DNA from 3 places in the Lysinibacillus sp. C5.1 genome. Region 3 is predicted to be linked to each of the others. Evidence: predicted binding sites of a transcription regulator. Region 3 holds the regulator's gene; each other region holds the start of a gene.
What was found. The regulator Rex, encoded in region 3, represses fermentation and respiration genes when NADH is low (regulators of the CRP and FNR family bind a similar motif). The targets are predictions, from matches to a motif close to TTGTGAAATATTTCACAA.

Region 1 (7,934 bases), 110 kb from region 3:
TTAATGTCGAAGTGAGCATTACATCGGTTAATGGTCCAGAAGCTTTAATTATGAAAGAAGCGAATGATAAAGACCCATATGTACACGTGTATGAGTAAACAATAGTCAGCCTTGTGCTGGCTATTTTTTAATGAAATGAGAACAAGACATAGTATGTAATAAGCCTCAAAGTACGGAAATGCGCTATGGATGATGTTGTCCATTTCAACAATAGAAGACATCATAAGACAACACTTTGTCATAGTAGTGAAAGTTTCTATATTTTTGGTGAAAGTTGTGATTTTTAGTAGGAAAAATGTTATGATAATGGGCATGGTTAACTTTATTCAACCCTATTGTTATCAATAAAAACAATGAATTGGATAGTATTCGGAGGTGTGAACAATGGCAAAATTAACAAAAGAAGAGGTTAAGCACGTTGCGAATTTAGCACGTCTTGCAATTACAGAAGAAGAAGCGGAAAAATTTGCTGAGCAACTTGGGAAAATTACTGACTTTGCAGAGCAGTTAAACGAGTTAGATACTACAAATGTTGAACCAACAACACACGTTTTACCATTAGTAAACGTAATGCGTGAAGACGTGGCAACTAAAGGTTTAGACCGCGATGTAATGATGTTAAATGTAAAAGAACAAGAAGATGGTCAAGTAAAAGTACCAGCTATCATGTAATACTAAAACATAGGAGGATTCCTCATGACGTTATTTGAACGTTCAGCAAAGGAGCTACAAGCTGATATTAAAGCTGGTAAGCTAACAATCGCTGACTTAACAAAAGAAGCATATGAACGAGTGGCAAAGCTTGACGGCGATGTACAAGCTTTCCTTGCTTCAAACGAAGAAAAAGCAACTGCACAAGCAGCTGAAATGGACAAAGTACCATTTGAAAAACGTGGACCACTTTTTGGTCTTCCTATTGGCGTGAAAGACAATATCGTAACAGAAGGCTTAGAAACAACATGTGCTTCTAAAATTCTTGAAGGATTTATGCCAATATACGATGCAACTGTTGTAAATAAGCTACGCGAAGCTGGCATGATTACAATCGGAAAATTAAACATGGATGAGTTTGCAATGGGTTCTTCAAATGAAAACTCATACTATAAAACAACAAAAAATCCATGGAACTTGAACCACGTACCAGGTGGCTCATCAGGTGCATCTGCAGCAGCAGTAGCAGCAGGAGAAGTGCCATTTTCACTTGGTTCAGATACAGGTGGCTCAATCCGCCAACCTGCAGCATATTGCGGTGTCGTAGGGATGAAACCTACATATGGTCGTGTATCTCGTTTTGGACTTGTAGCATTTGCTTCTTCGTTAGACCAAATCGGACCAATTACACGTAATGTTGAAGACAATGCGCTTCTATTAGAAGCTATTTCAGGCTTAGACCCTAACGATTCAACTTCAGCAAATGTAGAAGTACCAAACTTCGCAGCAGCACTAACTGGCGATGTGAAAGGCTTACGTATTGCTGTACCAAAAGAATTTTTAGGTGAAGGTGTTGGCGAAGCAGCACGTCAATCTGTACTGGATGCATTAGAAGTACTAAAAGGCTTAGGTGCAACAGTAGAAGAAGTACCACTTCCTCATTCTAAATATGCACTTGCAGCTTACTATATCCTATCTTCTTCTGAAGCTTCATCAAACCTTTCTCGTTTCGATGGGATCCGTTACGGCTTCCGTGCTGACAACGTGACGAATTTAATGGACCTTTACAAAGAAACACGTGCGCAAGGCTTTGGTGATGAAGTAAAACGTCGTATCATGCTAGGAACATATTCTCTTAGCGCAGGTACTTATGACGCTTACTACAAAAAAGCGCAACAAGCACGTACACTTATCAAAGCAGACTACGACAAAGTATTCGAAGACTTTGATGTAATCATTGGACCTACTGCACCAACACCAGCATTTAAAATTGGTGAAAATGTAGATGATCCGATGACGATGTATGCTAACGATATTTTAACAATTCCTATGAACTTAGCAGGTGTGCCAGCCATTTCAATTCCATGTGGTTTTGAAAATGGTTTACCATTAGGCTTGCAAATTATCGGTAAATACTTCGATGAAGCAACAATTTACCGAGTAGCGCATGCGTTCGAGCAAGCTACTGCGTTCCATAAAGAAGTTCCTCAAATTTGGGAGGGAAAATAACATGAACTTTGAAACAGTCATTGGTTTAGAAGTACACGTTGAGTTAAAAACAAACTCAAAAATCTTCTCGCCAGCGCCAGCTCACTTCGGTGCTGAACCAAATACAAACACAACAGTAATCGACCTAGGCTACCCTGGTGTCCTACCTGTCTTAAATAAAAACGTTGTAGATTTCGCAATGCGTGCAGCACTTGCATTAAACATGGAAATCGAACAAGAAACAAAATTTGACCGTAAAAACTACTTCTATCCAGATAATCCGAAAGCTTATCAAATTTCACAATTCGATAAGCCAATCGGTAAAAACGGTTGGATTGATATTGAAGTAGATGGTTATACAAAACGTATCGGTATTACACGTCTTCATATGGAAGAAGATGCTGGTAAACTAACGCATGCTGGTGACCACTCACTTGTGGACTTTAACCGTCAAGGGACGCCACTTGTAGAAATCGTGTCTGAGCCAGATATTCGCACAGCAAATGAAGCGTATGCCTACCTTGAAAAATTAAAATCCATTATCCAATATACAGATGTTTCAGACTGTAAAATGGAAGAAGGTTCACTGCGCTGTGATGCCAACATTTCGATTCGCCCATATGGTCAAGAGGAATTCGGTACAAAAACAGAGCTTAAAAACCTGAACTCATTCAACTACGTACGTCGTGGGATTGAGCACGAAGAGTTACGCCAAGCGGACGTATTACTTTCAGGTGGCGTGATTGATCAAGAAACGCGTCGCTTTGATGAAAAAACAGGTAAAACAATTTTAATGCGCGTGAAAGAAGGAACAGATGATTATCGTTACTTCCCAGAGCCTGACTTGGTGCGTCTGTCAATCGACGATGAATGGTTAGAGCGCGTTAAATCAGAAATTCCTGAACTGCCAGATGCTCGTAAAAAACGCTATGTTGAAGAATTAGGCTTAACACCTTATGACGCGGGCGTGCTTGTTATTTCTAAAGAAATTTCGGATTTCTTTGAAGCGATGGTAGCTGATGGTGCAGATGCAAAACTTTCAGCTAACTGGTTAATGGGCGATGTTTCAGCTTATTTAAATGCTGAACAAAAAGATTTAAAAGATACAGCATTAACACCAGAAAACCTTGCTGGTATGGTGAAGTTAATTACGGACGGTACAATTTCTTCTAAAATCGGTAAAAAAGTATTTGCTGAATTAGTAGAAAATGGCGGTTCAGCTGAAGACATTGTAAAAGCAAAAGGTTTAGTTCAAATTTCAGATGAGAGTGCCTTATTAGCAATTGTTACAGAAGTATTAGATAACAATGCACAATCAATCGAGGACTTTAAAAATGGTAAGGATCGTGCAATTGGCTTCTTAGTCGGTCAAATTATGAAAGCGACAAAAGGCCAAGCGAACCCACCAATGGTTAATAAATTATTACAACAAGAAATTGCTAAACGCTAATTTTTTGCTATTACAACGAGTCAAGAAAGTGTCTTCACTTTCTTGGCTTTTTAAATGTAAAGACTGTACATACTAACAAAAAGTAGCACTTAATAGTTGTCTAAAAAGAGTATTCATAGCAAAATATAGAATAGAAACAATCACATCACTTAAAAAGGGGATAGTATATGAAAACTGAGCAACAATATTTTGAAGAAGCCATTTCAATTCAACAATATATGGATCAGATGACGACGCTAAAAGAAGATAGCTTTCTAATTTATGATGGTTTTGAAGTGCCAACAAACGATGGTTTTGTAACGTTACTGAAGGACAAGCAACCTAAAATTTTAACCATTACAGAAGATTGGTGCGGCGATGCAATGCTAAATAATCCAATTATTCGCCGTGTTGCTGAAGCAGCTGGATTAGATATGCGTACAGTTTTCCGTGATGCAGATACAGATTTAATCGACCGTTATTTAACAAATGGTGGACGCGCGATTCCGATGTATATTTTATTAAATGAGTCGGGACAAGTGATAGGTAAATGGGGACCACGTGCGCCAGAGTTACAGGATATTGTTGTGAACAAAAGAGCGACGTTGCCAGATAAAGAAGACCCGAATTTTGAGGAAGCACAAAAATCGCTTTACGCTGAAATTCGTGAAGACAATATTACTAACAAAACAAATTGGACTTATGTATATGAAGATTTCAAAAAACATGTAACAGCAGCATTACAAAAATAAAACACTTTGTTTAGCGCCAGAGGTGTTTGCACTGGCGTAGTAATAGTAGTGCAACATTTCAACGAAAAATTCGTTGAAAGTATTAGAATCTTATGAAGCAGGAAGGTATGTTATGAAACGAGCAAGAATCATTTATAATCCTACATCTGGGCGAGAAGTGTTTAAAAAGCATCTACCAGAAGTATTGGAGAAACTAGAGGTAGCAGGCTATGAGACATCTTGTCACGCAACAACTTGTGAAGGTGATGCAATAGAGGCAGCAAAAAATGCAGTAGAACGTGGATTTGATATTATCATAGCAGTTGGTGGCGATGGGACGTTAAATGAGGTTGTTTCTGGTGTAGGCCAATTCGAAAAACGTCCGAAAATTGGTCTAATTCCTATGGGGACAACGAACGATTTTGCACGTGCTGTCCATATACCACGAAATATTGATGAAGCCGTTGATATTATTATTAAAGGCGATACCTTACCAGTTGATGTTGGATTGTTAAATGGAGAACGCTATTTCATCAATATTGCTGCTGGAGGACGTATTACTGAGCTAACGTACGAAGTACCTAGCAAAATGAAAACAATGCTTGGACAGCTTGCCTACTATTTAAAAGCAGTTGAAATGATTCCATCTATTAAGGCATCACATATGCGTATTGAATATGATGGTGAAGTATTCGATGGCGATGCCATGATGTTTTTATGTGGCTTAACGAATTCAGTAGGAGGCTTTGAAAAGCTTGCACCAGATGCGAGCATAAACGATGGCTACTTCACATTAATAGTATTAAAAAAAGTAAGCTTGCCAGAATTTATTCAACTTGCAGCAATGGCTTTACGAGGCGAGCATTTAAAGGATGATCGCGTTATTTATAAAAAAGCAAGTGTCGTAAAAGTAACGACGGATAGTGAAGTTCATTTAAATTTAGATGGTGAATATGGTGGAGATGCGCCTGCGACTTTTGAAAACTTAAAACGCCATATTGAAATTTTTGTACCAATTGAAGATATTCGTGAGGAAGACCGTATTTAGATTAACAAAAAGCGTAAATTTTATTTTATAAATTTACGCTTTTTGTATTTTATTTCCATATAATGAAGGGTTGTGAACGAATTAAGAAAAATGTTTGGCAAATGTGCGTATATTACTTGAACAAAATTTGAAACCTTTATAATAGGCCGAAATATCGGACCATTATAAAGGTTTTTTTCGTTGGAATAGTGGAAAATATGGGTATGGGAAAGGGAAAGGAAGTGGTGCAGTTGTATAAGTCACAGGAAAAAAAGCTTATTTGGTTAAGTTTTGGTGTTGCAATTATCATGCTACTTTCCATACTTGGAAGAATATTTGGAAGTTAGGAGGGCAATGAGATGATTAATGAATCAGCAGTCTTTTGGAGTCGTGCGTTAACGGAGCTTACGTTATCATTCCACATCATTTATGCAACGATTGGTGTCGGTGTGCCGTTAATGATCATGATTGCACAATGGACTGGATATAAAAAGAATGATGAACATTATATTTTGATGGCGCGACGTTGGGCACGAGGTTTCGTCATTACCGTTGCTGTAGGAGTCGTAACAGGAACAGCTATTGGATTGCAATTATCGTTACTATGGCCGAATTTTATGCAACTTGCAGGGCAAACGATAGCATTACCGCTCTTTATGGAAACCTTTGCATTTTTCTTTGAAGCCATTTTCTTAGGAATTTATTTATATACATGGGATCGCTTTGATAGCCAGAAAAAGCATATGTTACTCCTAATACCTGTTGCAGTTGGTGCATCCATGTCAGCTGTCTTTATTACAATGGTAAATGCCTTTATGAACGCACCTCAAGGCTTTGATATTGTGGACGGACAGCTTGTGAATATTCAACCATTTCTAGCAATGTTTAACCCGGCTATGCCAACAAAAGTTGCGCATGTTCTCGTAACAGCCTATATGACATCAGCATTCGTCTTGGCAGCCATTGCAGGCTACCGTATGCTCAAAGGCTCAGATCATGTTTACCATAAAAAGTCTCTATTTTTACTGATGAAAATCGGTTTAGTTTCATCAATTGCAGCAGCAATTATAGGCGATTTCTCAGGTAAATATTTAGCGGAATACCAACCAGAAAAATTAGCAGCGGCTGAATGGCATTTTGAAACAACAGATAAAGCTTCATTGGTTTTATTCGGTGTATTGGATGGCGAGGAAGTTAAGTATGCCATCAAGGTTCCTTATGCTTTAAGTATACTAGCACGCAATAATCCAAATGCAGAAGTTATTGGTTTAGATCAATATGCGGAGGAAGACAGACCACCACTTTATATACACTATCTTTTTAATATTATGGTCTTTATCGGCATGTTTATGGTATTAGTGTCTTTCCTTTACGTAGTAGGGAAACCACGAGGTTGGCGCTTTATTCATGCACGATGGTTTAGATGGATTATTGTAGCAGGTGCTCCACTGTCAATTATTGCGATTGAAGCCGGTTGGTGGCTTGCGGAAGTTGGACGTCAACCGTGGATATTATACGGTATTATGCGCACACCAGAAGGCGCTACAACGAGCGATCATGTAGATTTAATGATGCTGTTATTCACAGGTGTGTATACTGTACTTGGAATAGGAAGTACAGTCGTATTAGTTCGTATGTTTAAAAAGAATCCGATTGAACGTGAAATTGAAGATCGGCATACAGAAAAGGGCGGTGACATCATATGACATTAGAAGTGCTAGGAATTTCAGTTTTATGGATATTCCTTTTCGGTTATGTGATGGTGGCATCTATTGATTTTGGGGCAGGATTTTTCAATGCTTACAGTTTACTTATTGGAAAAAATCATGTCATAACTAATATTATTAAGCGTTATTTATCGCCTGTATGGGAAGTAACAAATGTCTTTTTAGTATTTTTCTTTGTAGGGATTGTAGGATTCTTTCCACAAACCGCCTTCTATTATGGAACGATTTTGCTTGTTCCAGTCAGCATTTCTTTAGTGTTGTTGGCAATTCGAGGGTCGTATTATGCATTTGAGGCGTACGGGGCACGCGGACATATTGGTTACACGCTGACATATGGCGTATCAGGTTTATTGATTCCAGCTTCGCTCTCTGTTGTCTTTGCTATTGCAGGTGGCGGTTATGTAGACATTGTGGAAGGGCAACCTGTATTGAATTATTGGACATTATATACAAGTACATTTGCTTGGAGTATTGTCGTATTAAGTATAGCGGCTGTTCTTTATATATCTGCAGTATTTTTAACGTGGTATGCACATAAAGCAACCGATGTAGAGGCTACAAATTTAATGCGAAAATACGCCCTTATTTGGGCAGCACCTTTAATGATTAGTGCACTTGGTATTATGTATGAGATGAAATCCATTAACCCTGAAAGCTATCAGCATATGGTTAATTTATGGTGGATGTTTGCTATTTCTGCCGTATTATTTATCATTACAGTGATATTACTATGGATGCGAAAAAATTACGGTCTTGCAGTAGGATTATTAATCGCTCAGTTCGCGGTAGCATTTTTCGCCTATGGCATCGCACAATATCCATATTTACTGTATCCGTATTTAACAATTTACGATAGCTTCACAAGCACGCAAATGGCCATT
Region 2 (7,934 bases), 760 kb from region 3:
GTACATTAGCTTATAGCCAATGTGTCCACTTTTTGCACTATAAGATTCAAATGCATAATAACTGCCCCGAATTGCAATTAAAATTAGAGAAATACTTACGGGTACTAGCAAAATTGTGCCATAATAGTAAGCTGATTGCGGAAAGAAACCAACAATACCTACAAAGAAAAAAACTAAGAAAACATTTGTAATTTCCCACACTGGTGATAAATAGCGTTTTATCACTTGTGATAAAATATGATCTTTCCCAATCATGACACTATAGGCATTAAAAAAGCCTGCCCCAAAGTCAATAGATGCAACGATGACATAACCAAAGAGAAATAACCATAGTACAGAAATGCCCAAAACTTCTAAGCTCATGGTTCTTCACAACCTTCAACTAATTTATGTTCTGCAAGTTCACGTTCAATTGGATTGTCACGGAACATCCGAATAAGCGCTATGATACTACCAATTGCTAAAACGATATATAAGCCCGCAAATAGAATTAACATCGTATCTACTTGCCCACTAGTAGTCGCACCTTCCGATGTTTTCATGTACCCTCTTAAAATCCATGGTTGTCGCCCTACTTCTGCTAACCACCAGCCCGCTTCTATTGCAATAAGTGCAAGTGGACCACCTGCAACAATTACTCTTTTAAATAGTTTAGACGAAACAAATTGCCAATTTCGCCATTTACCCAGAACATAAACAGCTGCCACTACAATTAATAACGTGCCAATCATCACCATTACATCGAATAAATAGTGAATATAGAGTGGTGGTTGTTCATCTTTCGGAAATTGATCAAGCCCCGTCACTTCTGCAAACGGATTATTATGCGCTAATACACTTAAAGCATAAGGTATTTTAATAGCGTATTTTATGTCTTCTCCATCCAATACACCAAATAAAACAAGGGAAGCGTCTTCTTCCGTTTCAAAATGCCATTCTGCTGCTGCTAATTTTTCAGGTTGATATTCCGCTAAATATTTGCCTGAAAAGTCTCCTACTACAAGTGCTGCCAGTGAAAAGACTAACCCTAATTTCATTAGTAAATACAGCGCTTTTTTATGATATACGTGCGCAGACCCTCGTAGCATGCGATAGGCAGCAATGGAAGCTAATAAAAAAGCTGCCGTCATATAAGATGTTACTAAAACGTGCGCTACCTTTGTCGGCATTGCCGGATTAAACATGGCTAGTACGGGCTGAATATTGATTAGCTCCCCATCCACAATATCAAATCCTTGTGGTGCATTCATAAAGGCATTCACGATTGTAATAAATACTGCTGACATAGAGGCACCAATGGCTACTGGTACTAATAATAGTAAATGTCTCTTCGGATTTTTGAAGCGATCCCATGTATACAAATACAACCCTAAAAAAATGGCTTCAACGAAAAACGCGAACGTTTCCATAAATAGTGGTAGAGCAATAATTTGACCAGCTAATTCCATAAAGTTTGGCCATAATAAAGAAAGTTGCAAGCCAATTGCAGTTCCTGTCACAACGCCAATTGCTACTGTAATAACAAATCCACGTGCCCAACGTCGAGCGAGTAATAAATAATGCTCATCATTATTTTTAATCCCAACCCATTGAGCGATCATAATCATCAGCGGTATACCAACACCAATTGTTGCATAAATAATATGGAAAGATAATGTTAATTCGGTTAAGGCACGGCTCCAAAATACAGCTGAATCATTCATATTTATACATCTCCTAGCTACTAAATATTCTCCCGACAAATGACATCAACATTATCACAGCTATTACAAAACTAATAATGATTAACTTTTTTTCTTGGGATTTATATGCAATACGATTTTGTTGTTTATTTACCACACGAATCAACCCATTGATTCCTCATAAAATTGCATCTCCTTTTTCTTCTATGCCACCAGTATAAGCAACCCAACTTTTTAGAAATATAGGGGTTTTCCACTATAAAAAAACGACATTGACAACTTTGTGAATAGCATGACACTTTCTATTTACATAAAAAAAGATCACTCCAAAAACGAGTAATCTTCTTCATTCATATTTTGTTTGTGGCATTAACTAATGAACAGTCCCACCCCAAATAATTAAAAAACCGCTAAGAAGCATGAGCCTCTAGCGGTTTTTTAATGGTTAGCTTGTATGATTAAACATTGTTAGCATAAGGGCAATTTTTCAAGAAATTTTAATTCAAAGATAGTACCATTATTATCAGAATGAACGCATATTGTTCCATTATGCAAATCAATCAGTTGTTTCGTAATGGCTAAGCCAAGACCTGTGCCCGTTGCATCATCTGTTGTATTTGTACCACGATAATAGCGTTCAAAAAGATTGTCTAATTCATCTTGTGGAATACCTGGACCTTGGTCTGTAATCGTTAGCTTAATGCCTTTTTCTATATTTTGAGCCTCTACAAGAACCTTCGTACCTTCTGGTGTGTATTTTTTAGCATTGGTAATTAAATTATCTAAGATGCGCTTTAATAAAAGCTCATCTGCTTCAAGCATTACGTCCCCATATACTTTGATTGATACTTGCTCATCTGCAAATTGGAGTAACCATGTGGCAAGTGCTAATGATACTTTCTCGAGCTGGATTGCTTTATTCTTTAATTGATAAGAATACGTTAAATCTTGTATAAGTAAATCCATATAGTTGGCTTTTTCACGCATTGTATTCGCAAATATTCGCATCTCTTCTTTCGTCCATTCATACTCTTCGGAAGCAAGCATTGTAGAATACCCATAAATCGAGCTTAATGGTGTCTTTAAATCATGCGACAAACCCGTTATCCATTCCTCTCGTAGTTGCTCGGATTGCTGAATTTGTCTTTCGTTGGAAGCAAGACGTTCAGATAAATGATTAAGCGATTCATCAACAGGTTGGAATAACTTAAATTTCCTTTTCAATTTACCTGTCTTTTGATGATGGATTTTATTATCACTTACTTCCCTATAATCGAACTGCGTTAGTCGTTCAATACGAGAGATTACATATACAAGGGGCCGTACAAATTGACGTGAAATGCTCATGGATAACAAAATAATTCCTACCAACAAAATACTATGCCCGCCAAAAAATATAGACACAAATAAAATCATTGCTTTATTAAAAGGCTCTTCAAATGGCTTATAGGAGGGGTTTGGCATACGTACTATTAGCGTTGAACCATCTTCTAATGACGTACTTTGCCTAAGCTCGGCTTGCTCAAAAATATCATATTTTTCATCTAGCAACTGCGGCTTATGCAATTTCTTATAATGCTCCCCGATTACCTTTACACGATTCCAACGCTCATTATAAATTTCAATCGCAATCTGATTAGCTTGTAAGCGTTCGAGTAGCTCCGAAGGGAATTCTTTCTTTTCACGAATCACCTGCAAGACCTCATTGAACATAGGCTGCAAAGGCGATGTAGGTAAAAACAACAAATAGTATTTGGGTATTTCCCACGTATGCATGCCTGGACGTTTAAGCGCCATAATTTCACGGTCCGTCATGCTACACAGCTCACAACTATCCCCTGTATAATCGACAATTTCCATGGCATTGTTCAATAAATATAACTGCCCTACATTTTCCTCTGCGCGTTTTTCTAAGAAATCGGCTATTTTTACGGATTTACCATTTTTCACAATTGCATTATCTTCGATTTCAAAAGAACTCATCGTATGGATGTTATCACCGACTCGTTCATTTATAAAAAGTCCAAAAACCACTAAACTAATAATGAAGCCCAAAATGATAAGTAAATAAAATATGATAAAGTAGGATACAAAACGCAGTGATAATTTCCCTGCCGGCTTCATACTTGATCATCTCCAACTAATTTATAGCCAATCCCTCTCACCGTAATAATGCAAGTTGGTTTACCAGGATTCCTTTCTATTTTTTCACGTAACTTGCGAATATGAACCATTACTGTATTATCGTCAAATAAAAAATCGCCCCACACACGTTCATAAATTTGTTCTTTCGATAATACTTGCCCCTCGTTTTCACATAAATACTTCAATAAGTAAAATAAACGACCGCTAATCAATTCCTTTTTTCCGTCTACAGTTATTTCTGCTGCATCTATATCAAAAGTAAAACGGCTACATGTGTAAACGTGACTTCCAGATACATTCTTTTGCTTCATATATCGAGTAAATTGGACTTTTACCCTTGCTACTAGCTCAAGCGGATTAAACGGTTTCGTAATATAATCGTCTGCGCCATTCATAAACCCTCGAAGTTTATCTGCATCACTGCTCTTGGCTGTTAAAAAAAATAGCGGTGCATCACTTTGCTTTCGAATAACTTCCGCCAAATCAAGCCCACTACCGTCTGGTAGCATAATATCTAATAAGTAAAAATCAAAAACATTTTGCTCGATCGCTTTTTTCCCATCTTCTATCGTCGTGCATAACGTAATATTTACAAAACCTTCTTTTCTTAAAATAATTTCAATCATTTCCGCAATGGCACGTTCATCCTCTAACACAAATATCGCCGCTTCTTGCACCTTGTCACCTACTTTTAAGATTACTTTAAGGTAGTCGTTAATTCACGATAAGCTTTCCCAACTACACTATATATAAGTTAACCAATAAAGGAGTTAAAAGGCAATGACAGCACATCGTGTACGCTTCATCGATGCAATGCGTGGATTTAGTTTATTTGGTATTTTAATGGCCAACTTGCTCATTTTTCAGTATGGAATGTATGGCAAAGAAAAGTTAGGTGATCTTTCCTTTCTTGATACAGGAGCTTTATATTTTGTAAAAATATTTATCGAAGGCTCATTTATGCCGATTTTCACTATATTATTCGGCTATTCCCTTATTAAAATGATACAGTCCGTTCGCAATAAAAAAGGCAAAAGTCGCTGGTCTATTTTACGTAGAGCGATAGGATTAATCGTTTTAGGCGGACTTCATGCAACATTTTTATGGGAAGGTGACATTTTACTGTTTTATGGATTTATTACATTATTTTTAATTCCATTTATAAATCGCAAACCAAAAACATTAGTTATTTGGGCTAGCGTATTGTTTGTATTAACAACCGCTTTAACTTATGGTTCAGATGAAATATCAGCAAAAGATGACAAAGAAATGGCCGTATATATTGATAAAGCAAATACTACCTATGCAAATGGCAGCTATCAAGAAATTTTCGACTTTCGATTAAACGTCATGCCTCCTGACATAGATGACCCAGTTATGATTTATATAATGATTTTATTTGCACCGTTATTTTTTGCACCATTATTTCTTTTAGGTATGGGGCTAGCGAAAAATCATGCATTTGAAAATATGCAAGATGAAAAGAAATGGTATATCCTCGGCTCATTATTTGTTCCAATAGGCATCACTTGTAAAAGCATTAGTTTTATCGATAGCCCATTTTCTTCTATGTTGCTCGTAGGTGGCTCAATGGTGTTAGCAGTTGGTTATATTTGTTTGGCCGCTCTACTATTTCATTTCCGACCTATTCAACGTCTGTCTATCGCTTTTGAAAGTGTGGGGAAATTATCGCTTACCAATTATTTATTACAAACGGTGATTTGTACGACCGTGTTTTACGGTTATGGACTAGGTTTATTTGGCAAATTGGGCGTTTTTGGCGGCGTTATTTTGGGAATTGCAGTATATAGTTTGCAATGCATTTTAAGCATTGTTTATTTAAAGAAATTTAAACGAGGCCCATTTGAAGCGTTGTTACGTATGTGGACAAATTGGTCTTGGACTGGACGCATTAAACAGAAAGGGAGTATGTCCTATGAATAGTGAAACGAAAGAAGATTTCTCAGACACTTGGTGGTTTCTTGGCATTTGTGCAACAGCAACTGTAGTCTTAACAATTTTTGCATTTTAAGCGTCATTATTTTCTTGGGAACTACCGTAAAATAAATAAATAAATACATGGCATCACACCTGCTAGATTTGTCATTCGTGTTCATACGTCCCCTGCTGTATACTTGATACATACAAACAGCTTAGGGGGCGTTTTAGTGCTTCAGCGAATAATTATTACAGGCTATAAACCACATGAGCTTGGCATTTTCAATGATAAACATCCTGGTATCTCCATTATCAAAAAAGCTTTAGAAAATCGCTTGAGAAATCTTTTAGATGAAGGTTTAGAATGGGTCATTATCAGCGGACAACAAGGTGTTGAAACATGGAGCGTAGAGGTTGTCTTAACATTAAAAGAGGAATTTCCTGACTTAAAATATGCAGTTATCACACCATTTTTAGAGCAAGAAAAAAATTGGCAAGAAATGAAACAAGAAAAATATTTGTCACTAGTAGCACAGGCAGACTTTGTAACGAGTGTCACGAAAAAGCCGTATGAGGCTCCTTGGCAGTTTACAGAGAAGGACAAGTTTATTATTCAAAATTCGGACGGTTTGTTACTTGTTTATGATGAAGAAAACGAGGGCTCTCCGAAGTATATCAAGCACTTGGCAGAAAAATATATGGAAACCCACGACTATACGCTTCTAACCATTAATTCCTATGATCTTCAAGTAATCGCAGAGGAAATGCAACAGCAAGATTGGTAGATTACCCTATCCCTCCCCTACAAGTTACATTTCTTCATTCTTCACTATAGATAAATATTGATATAATTTTCTGACAATTTTATAATAGAGAGAATAGTTAGGAATCTTGAAAGGAGCTGTTGACATTTGAATAGAAAAATCGAAATGACCCTTGAGTCTTCACCAGTGAATGTCTCACACGATACGTATCGCCGAGAGTGCCAGTATACGCGAGGAATTCATATTGAGGAACAGGAGTTTAAAGCCATTTTAAACTCGATGTGCCACGATTCGCGCCTATATTTTGATTTTCACAATCCACGTAAAGAGGTGAAAAAGGGAACTTATTTAAATGGACACTCCGGTTTAGCACGAAATATTTATGATTACTATAAAATTCATTACAACATTGAAGTAACTGACATTATAAACGGCAAAGACTTTTATGTAAAAATTATTTAACTGGGTGCCAGTCACTCAAACAATTCTCAAACAATTATCCTGAAAAACAAAAACTACACCATTACTTGTCTAGCAAGTTAGGTGTAGTTTTTAGTTTGCCAATTAATATCTTATTTCCACAATCCGTTTTGCACCATTTTTTCTTTATTACGGAAAGCAACTAAGACAGAAACAATATTCATGATTAACATAATTACAATAATATATAATACAGCTGTGTAGCTTCCTGTGAAATCAAAAATATAGCCATACGCTGGAAGTGCAATAATTCCCGCTACTGCCAAACCGATTGAAACTGTCGAATAGATTTGACTGTAATTTTTATTACCAAATAAAGCAGAAGTAATAGCAGGCGCTAATGTTCCTATACAAGCTGTGACAAATCCGAAAAGACCAACAGCTACAACGATCGCAATTGTACTTTCAACAAAGAAGAGCAATAAAATCATAGACACTAAACCAATAGACATGGCGATAACAGTCGTATTTTTAGCACCAATTTTATCAATTAAATAACCGAAAATAATTGACCCTAACAGTACACCAACCATTAAAGCAGCCATCACATTACCAGTAAACTTCACACTAAATCCTTGATTTACAAGGTATGTTGGAATATGGATTGAAAAACTTGCTATTGATGTAATAATGAAGAAGAACAGAATTAACAATGAAAATGACAACGATTTTTTAGCATCCGCAAACGAAATTCCCGTATTGCTAGTATCCGTTTCTACTTTCTTCTCTACATTGTTATTGTCCACTGCACCATAAGGTAATAGCCCTTTTTCTTGTGGTGATTTTCTTAAAAATAGCATAATTGTTGGAACGATAATAATAATCGCTGCAACACCTACAATAATATATGCACTTCTCCAACCTTGAGTGGCAATTAAGTTACCAATTAAAGGTTGTGTAAACGCCCCGATTAAACCACCAGAAG
Region 3 (7,934 bases):
TATATCGTAAAATGGTGTCAGAGGATGTTCCAGCGGTATATGCGATTGAGCTTGCTACATTTCCTACACCATGGACATTGGATTCTTTTTACTATGAGATGCATGAAAATCAATATGCACACTATGTTTTAGCAGTAGATGAAAACAATACTATAATTGGTTTTTGTGGCATGTGGATGGTTATAGATGCGGCGCAAATAACCAATGTGGCTGTTTTAGAGACGGCTCGTGGACAAGGAATCGGAGAAGGCTTAATGCGGGAAGCGATGCGTATTGCACGTGAGCATGGAATGGACGTGATGAGCCTAGAGGTACGTGAAACCAATACTGTGGCGCAAAACCTTTACCGCAAGCTAGCATTTCAAGATGGTGGCATACGCAAAGGATACTATACAGATAACGGGGAGGATGCCCTAGTCATGTGGGTGAATTTATAATGGAAAATCGAGTTATATTAGCAATTGAATCGAGCTGTGATGAAACAGCAGCCGCGATTATTCGTAATGGTTCTGAAATTGTTTCAAATGTGGTAGCTTCACAAATTGAAAGCCATAAGCGATTTGGTGGTGTTGTACCAGAAATTGCATCACGCCATCATGTCGAACAAATTACTATTGTTATTGAAGAGGCGCTAAAACAAGCGAATATGAAGCCCTCTGACTTAGATGCAGTAGCTGTTACAGAAGGACCTGGTCTTGTAGGAGCACTTTTAATTGGCATTAATGCTGCAAAGGCGTTTGCCTTTGCCAATAATATACCGATTTTAGGTGTGCATCATATTGCTGGACATATTTATGCTAACGCACTTGTTCAACCGATGGAATTTCCACTTCTAGCCCTTGTTGTGTCAGGGGGACATACAGAGCTTGTTTATATGAAAGAGCATGGTTCGTTTGAAGTGATTGGCGAAACACGAGATGATGCAGCAGGTGAAGCATACGACAAAGTTGCACGCGTGCTAGGCTTACCATATCCTGGAGGTCCTCGTATAGATCAGTTAGCACATGAAGGGCAAGAAGCCGTTGCTTTTCCTCGTGTATGGCTTGAAGAAGGCTCGTATGATTTTAGCTTTAGTGGCTTAAAATCGGCAGTTATTAACTATAAGCACAATATGGATCAACGTGGTGAAGAAATATCACCAACTGCAGTTGCAAAGGGCTTTCAGGAAAGTGTAGTGGAAGTTCTAACAGCTAAAACATTGCGTGCAGCGCGGGAGTATAATGTTAAACAAGTCATTGCAGCTGGTGGAGTAGCTGCGAATAAAGGACTGCGCACATCCCTTGAAACGGTTTTCGCAAAAGAGGGAATTCCATTTTTTGTACCGCCATTGAAATTGTGTACAGACAATGCAGCAATGATTGGAGCAGCCGCAACACCAATGTTTGAAGCTGGTATTCGTGGAAATATGATGATGAATGGTCGCCCGGGTATGGAATTAAAATCGTGGGTTGACTAAGAGATTGAAAAGAGGAGGCTCAAGTTATTCGGGCTTCCTCTTTTTTTACGTATAAAATCTTGAATATTGTAAGAATATATATATTTATAATAGAAAAAGAATAATTGACAAATTATTCAGAAAATTATCCACAGAACGTGTGAAAAAAACATGTGAAAAAACTGCGAACATTCGTACTTATGCACAAAATGTGGATAACTTGTGCATAAGTTGTGATTATTCTATATATAGTAGCGTATTTTACACAAAACTATGTGGATTAAATAATTTGAAATTGTGGACAGTGTGGAAAAGTCTGTTGATATGTTGATATTACTAGTTTTATAGTGTGAATAAAGTTGTGGGCATTTTTTGTCGAAAAATAGCACTTGACCAATATATATGAAAAATTAAGGCGAGTAAAGAAAAAAGCCATATGACAAGCATATGGCTAAAGGTGCCAGGTACTAAAACAATTCTGAAAATTATGAGGAAAAATCCACGGCAGAACGTAAGACGAAGGCATTCCGCGCGATAGCGAGGGTTGCGGCTTACGTGTGTGCCCGCGGAAAGCGAAGTGGATTTTTAAGATTTAGGAGCTTATATTATGCAAGGTATTTATGTTTAGTGCCAAGTACTTAAAAGATTATACAGTTGCTATACGATTTACAAAATAATATTTTCTAATTCTTCATTTAGCTCAAGCCATTCCATTTCAATGACTTCGTGCTGTTCTTTAACAGTAGCTAACTCATTTTGTAGTTGTGTAATTTTCTCATGGTCTGTGAAAATTTCAGAATCGCAAAGTGCTTCTTCTAAACGAGCAATTTCTACTGAAGCTTTTTGCATGTTGACTTCTAGCTCTTCAATAGTTCTTCTAATTTGGCGTTCACGCTTTTTTGCCTCTTTATCAATTGTTGAAGTAGAGGTCTTTTCAGATGCTGTTGATTGTAGTTGTGACTGAGAAGCTGCTTTCATTTGAGCAATTTCGTAAAGCTCCTGTTTTTTCTCAAGATAATAATCATAATCACCTAAATACTCAAAAGAACCTTCTCCAGATAGCTCAACAACTTTGGTAGCAATTCGGTTAATGAAATAACGGTCATGTGATACGAAAAGGAGCGTTCCAGGATAATCAATTAGGGCATTTTCTAGCACCTCTTTACTATCCAAATCTAAATGGTTGGTAGGCTCATCGAGAATTAAGAAATTCGCTTTTTGCATCATTAACTTTGCCAATGCCAGTCGAGCTTTCTCACCACCAGATAAAGAGTTTACCGTTTTATCCACATCTTCGCCGCTGAATAAAAAGCGACCAAGTACAGTGCGAATATCTTTTTCATTCATTAATGGCCATTCATCCCATAGTTCCTTTAAAACGCTCTTGTTGCTAGATAGTTTCGCCTGTTCTTGATCGTAATAGCCAATTTGCACATTAGTACCATAGCGGATTTCCCCTGCAAGTGGGGACAAATCTTTTACTATGGTTTTTAATAATGTGGATTTGCCCACCCCGTTTGGTCCGACTAATGCGATGCGGTCTTCACGAAAAGTTCGTAGTGTTATGCCACTAGAAATTTGCTTGTCACCGTAGCCAACAGCTAAGGCATCAATAGAAAGTACATCATTTCCACTTTGCCGTTCAATTGTAAAACCGAAGCTAGCGGACTTTTCATCTCCTTCAGGGGAGTCCATCCATTCTGTGCGTTCAAGCATTTTGCGTCGGCTTTGTGCCATTTTGGTCGTCGAGGCACGGGCAATATTTTTTTGAATAAAATCCTCTAGCTTGGCTTTCTCATCTTGTTGGCGTTCAAACATTTTCATATCGCGCTCATAGTTTTTTGCTTTCTCATCTAAATAGGCACTATAGTTGCCTGTATATTTTGTGACGCGATGGCGAGATACTTCATAGACGATAGAAACAACTTGATCTAAGAAATAACGGTCATGGGAAACAATTAAAATAGCGCCTTCATAGCCTTTTAAATAATTCTCTAACCAAGATAGCGTTTCAATATCTAAATGGTTGGTAGGCTCATCGAGAACTAATAAATCGGGCTTGCTTAGTAGCAGCTTAGCAAGAGCTAGACGAGTTCGCTGGCCCCCTGACAAGGAGCTAATTGGTTTTTCATAATCCTCTGGGTAAAATTGCATTCCATGAAGAACAGAGCGTGTATCAGACTCGTACTGATAGCCACCTGCATCTTTAAAATCATGTTGTAATTGGTCATATTCGGACATTATCTTTGTATACATGTCAGAGTTATCATAAACGGCTGGATTAGCCATTTGTTGTTCAAGGGAACGTAATGCTTTTTCTTGTGAAAGAAGCGGTTCGAAAATTGTCATCATTTCGTCCCAAATTGACAACGTAGAATTTAGTCCAGCATGTTGTTCCAAATAGCCGACTTGTACACCTTTTGGAATGATAATATCGCCAGCATCATATGACAATTGACCAGCAATGATTTTTAGTAAAGTGGATTTACCAGCACCGTTACGTCCTACTAATGCGACACGATCACGATGTTGAACTTCTAGTTTTACGCCACTTAAAATTTCATCGGCAATAAAGGATTTATATAGTTGATTGACTTGTAATACAATCATTCTTGACACCTCAATTCATTCTTAGTGTAAATGATGAGGGATTTGCTTGCAATGTCAGTGCTTTACTTATTCCAAGCTGTCATGTAAGATTGAAACGATTTCTCTTTAGTTAGTGGCGTAAAAAACGCCGTTAACTAAAGGGAAATCCACCAGTGGATGTCACAGATTACCGCATAAGCTTGGAAAATATCTGGACGCAATTACACAGTGATGTAATTGATTTGTATAAGCATGTTTCAAAAGAATATTCAAATGCACTTCTGTGGATTTGATGTGTTTATAAGGAGGAAAAAGTTTGAAACAAGAAGTGAAAATTCCACAAGCCACAACTAAAAGACTTCCTCTTTACTATCGATTTATCCAAAACTTTGCGCAAGAAGGAATGGAACGTATTTCATCGAAGGAATTGAGCGAAGCGATGAAAATCGACTCTGCAACGATTCGTCGTGATTTCTCTTATTTTGGTGCGCTTGGGAAAAAGGGATATGGCTACGATGTACAACATCTATTGACATTTTTTAGTCAAACACTAGATCAGCATGAAACAACAAAAGTAGCATTAATCGGTGTGGGGAACTTAGGTAATGCCTTTTTAAAGTATAATTTCCAGAAAAATCATAATACGCACATTGTGGTGGCATTTGATTCGAAGGCGCCTAAGGAAGGGAAAATGATCAGCAATATTCCTGTGTATCATCCCGATTTACTAGAAGAAAAGTATGCTGAATACGGGGCAGACCTAGCTATTTTAACAGTATCTTCACGCTCTGCTCAGAAGATGGCGGATCGCTTAGCTGCAATGGACGCAAAAGGTATTTTAAACTTTACACCAGAGCGAATTACTGTACCCGATTCTATGAAATTATTAACAATAGATTTATCAGTTGAATTGCAAGCGCTTATTTATTTAATAAGAAATAGCGATAAATAAGTGCATTCACAATTTTGTAAACAGTTACAATTGATGGCGTTCAAACTATCTAAATAAATTCGCCAAACCTAAAAATTTAAGTTAAAATGATATATATATAAGAGGAGGTGGCTGTAATGGTTGTGCACTTAAGTGCTATTACACCAGTTGGCCTAGTTATTATCGGTGTGGTTGCAATTTTAATTTTCGGACCAAAGAAATTACCAGAGCTAGGTAAAGCTATGGGTTCTACACTTCGCGAATTTAAAAATGCAACAAAAGGTCTAGCTGATGACGATGATGATGCAAAAAAGAAAGTAATTGAACATAAAGAAAATGATAACGTTAAGTAAGTTAAGGATGTCAATTTAATATGAATCCAAGAGAATTAACTGTTACAGAGCATTTAGTAGAACTAAGGAAACGGCTCTTTATTTGTGCTGTTTTCTTTGTTATTGCACTTATTGTTGGCTTTTATCTAGCTGAACCAATTATTAAATATATTCAATATAGTAAAGAAGCAGAGCAACTAACTTTAAACGCGTTTAATGTGACCGATCCTCTTGTTATTTACCTACAAGTGACGGTTTTTGTAGCGTTCGTTTTAAGTTCACCATTGCTTCTTCATCAAATTTGGTTGTTTATCACACCAGGTTTACATGAGACAGAACGTAAGGCTACTTTAAAATATATTCCTTATTCGTTTATTCTATTTATAGCAGGTGCATCATTTTCTTATTTTGTGTTGTTCCCATATGTTATGCATTTTATGATGGGCTTATCTGCGGATTTAGAAATCAAACAAACAATAGGAATTAACGCATATTTTTCATTTTTGTTTCGCCTAGTTATGCCTTTCGGAATCGTTTTTCAGTTACCTGTTGTAACGTTATTTTTAGCACGTTTAGGTATATTAAATCCTGAATTAATGGTGAAGTTCAGAAAATATGCATATTTCGTGTTAGTTGTGATAGCGGTATTCCTTGCACCACCCGACTTTATTTCAAATGTTATTGTAGCAATTCCGCTATTTGTAATTTATGAGATTAGTATTATTATAGCGCGCAGGGGCTATCGTAAATTTTTACAAGCTGAAGCAATGCAGTTAGAGGAAGAACGGATAGCAGCAGAACGTGAGCAAGTGGAGCGTTTGTTGGCTGAGCAAAAACGACAAATAGAAGAAATGAATGACTAATTTAAAAAGCTGGATGTGATGATCACATCCAGCTTTTTTTATTGCATTTTTTGCAGTTCTTGTAAAAACTTTTGCAACGGTTCAGCGTTTAATTGGATAAGCGTTACAAAGCCATTTAGCATAATGTGCGCGATAATTGATGTCCATATCCGTTTTGTTTTGTGGTATAGGAAAGCAAAGATTAAACCACAAATGGTATACAACAGGATGTGTGAAAAATCAAAATGAATCAGTGCGAAGAAAATAGCACTAACAATGGCCGCCACCCAGAAATTCGTCGTTTGAACAAGTGAGCCGAAAATAACGCGACGGAAGACAAATTCCTCTAAAATGGGACCAAAGACAACAATCGCTAAAATGGCAATGGGTGCACCTTTAGCTATCGCTACGATATCAGCAGTGTTTTGTGAGCCACCCTCGATTCCAAAAACAGCCATTTCAATAGCCGCTCCAATCATTTGACCGAAGAATACAAGGAAGAAACCTAAAACGCCCCACATAATTGTAAGCGGGATAGACTCTTTTTTACCTTGATAGACATCCCAAAACGTTTTATCGCGAGTGGTTAAAATTAAACTTATAATCAATGCAATCGCAAAACTGAGTGCGATATACCAGCCTTGTGTGATAGGAGCTGCTTGTTCGTGAGATAAGCCTGTTGTATTCATCACGAATTGATGGAACGGTAAAAGCAACCATCTACCTGATACTTGCATGATAATGTAAACGATTAAAACGTAAAGAGCAGTTTTTTTATGCTGAACGCTTTTTAGAGAATTATTCACAGTCAAAATCCTTTCCATTCATAAGCTTCCTTTCTATTGTAGAGGAATATGGAAAGAAAACAAAATTTTTCGAAGTTCTCGCTTGCAAAAAAAGAATTGATTGATTATCATAATAAATGTATTAGCACTCGTTGATATAGAGTGCTAATAAACTTTCAACTAATATTTAAATTAATAGGAGGTTGTTTTACTTGTTAAGACCACTAGGAGATCGTATTGTCATCGAACTAATCGAGGTAGAAGAAAAATCTGCATTTGGGATTGTACTACCAGACTCTGCAAAAGAAAAACCGCAAGAAGGTAAAGTAGTAGCAGTTGGGACAGGTCGTGTTTTAGAAAACGGACAACGTGTAGAGCTTGACGTTAAAGTTGACGACCACATTATTTTCTCTAAATACGCAGGTACAGAAGTTAAATATGAAGGCAATGAATACTTAATCTTACGCGAAAGCGATATTCTTGCAATTATTGGATAATTATTATTATATGAATCAAGCTTAACGAATATTCCATTTCAGGAGGGTAAATTCAAATGGCAAAAGACATTAAATTCTCAGAAGAAGCTCGTTCATTAATGCTTCAAGGTGTAGATAAATTAGCAAACGCAGTGAAAGTGACATTAGGTCCTAAAGGTCGTAATGTCGTGTTAGAAAAAAAATTCGGCTCACCATTAATTACAAATGATGGTGTAACAATTGCAAAAGAAATTGAACTTGAAAATCCATACGAAAACATGGGTGCAAAATTAGTAGCAGAAGTTGCTTCTAAAACAAATGAAATTGCTGGTGATGGTACAACGACTGCAACAGTTCTTGCTCAAGCCATTATCCGTGAAGGTTTGAAAAACGTAACAGCTGGTGCAAACCCTGTTGGCATCCGTAAAGGGATTGACAAAGCGGTAGCAGCAGCGCTGACAGAATTACACAGCATTTCTCGTCCGGTAAGCAACAAAGAAGAGATTGCACAAGTTGCGGCAATTTCAGCGGCAGACGACGAAGT

Region 1: a site for Rex is predicted at 5,418-5,435, ahead of I5435_RS20135 (cytochrome ubiquinol oxidase subunit I). Genes of this name have one in related genera too.
Region 2: a site for Rex is predicted at 1,964-1,981, ahead of I5435_RS01285 (cytochrome ubiquinol oxidase subunit I). Genes of this name have one in related genera too.

The regions. Positions count from the first base shown of each region.
Region 1 is NZ_CP066226.1:4,085,854-4,093,787, reverse strand. Features, by position in the region: gene I5435_RS20165 (CamS family sex pheromone protein) at 1-98, shown strand, start outside; gene gatC (Asp-tRNA(Asn)/Glu-tRNA(Gln) amidotransferase subunit GatC) at 385-672, shown strand; gene gatA (Asp-tRNA(Asn)/Glu-tRNA(Gln) amidotransferase subunit GatA) at 697-2,160, shown strand; gene gatB (Asp-tRNA(Asn)/Glu-tRNA(Gln) amidotransferase subunit GatB) at 2,162-3,589, shown strand; gene I5435_RS20145 (thioredoxin family protein) at 3,757-4,320, shown strand; gene I5435_RS20140 (diacylglycerol kinase) at 4,433-5,347, shown strand; gene I5435_RS20135 (cytochrome ubiquinol oxidase subunit I) at 5,686-7,032, shown strand; gene I5435_RS20130 (cytochrome d ubiquinol oxidase subunit II) at 7,029-7,934, shown strand, end outside.
Region 2 is NZ_CP066226.1:262,558-270,491, reverse strand. Features, by position in the region: gene I5435_RS01290 (cytochrome d ubiquinol oxidase subunit II) at 1-363, opposite strand, end outside; gene I5435_RS01285 (cytochrome ubiquinol oxidase subunit I) at 360-1,703, opposite strand; gene I5435_RS01280 (sensor histidine kinase) at 2,151-3,806, opposite strand; gene I5435_RS01275 (response regulator transcription factor) at 3,803-4,504, opposite strand; gene I5435_RS01270 (DUF418 domain-containing protein) at 4,608-5,771, shown strand; gene I5435_RS01265 (SLOG family protein) at 5,996-6,550, shown strand; gene I5435_RS01260 (hypothetical protein) at 6,677-6,991, shown strand; gene I5435_RS01255 (MFS transporter) at 7,102-7,934, opposite strand, start outside.
Region 3 is NZ_CP066226.1:4,197,660-4,205,593, reverse strand. Features, by position in the region: gene rimI (ribosomal protein S18-alanine N-acetyltransferase) at 1-437, shown strand, start outside; gene tsaD (tRNA (adenosine(37)-N6)-threonylcarbamoyltransferase complex transferase subunit TsaD) at 437-1,456, shown strand; gene I5435_RS20620 (ABC transporter ATP-binding protein) at 2,102-4,045, opposite strand; gene I5435_RS20615 (redox-sensing transcriptional repressor Rex) at 4,341-4,976, shown strand; gene I5435_RS20610 (twin-arginine translocase TatA/TatE family subunit) at 5,093-5,308, shown strand; gene tatC (twin-arginine translocase subunit TatC) at 5,329-6,150, shown strand; gene I5435_RS20600 (CPBP family intramembrane glutamic endopeptidase) at 6,189-6,953, opposite strand; gene groES (co-chaperone GroES) at 7,127-7,411, shown strand; gene groL (chaperonin GroEL) at 7,468-7,934, shown strand, end outside.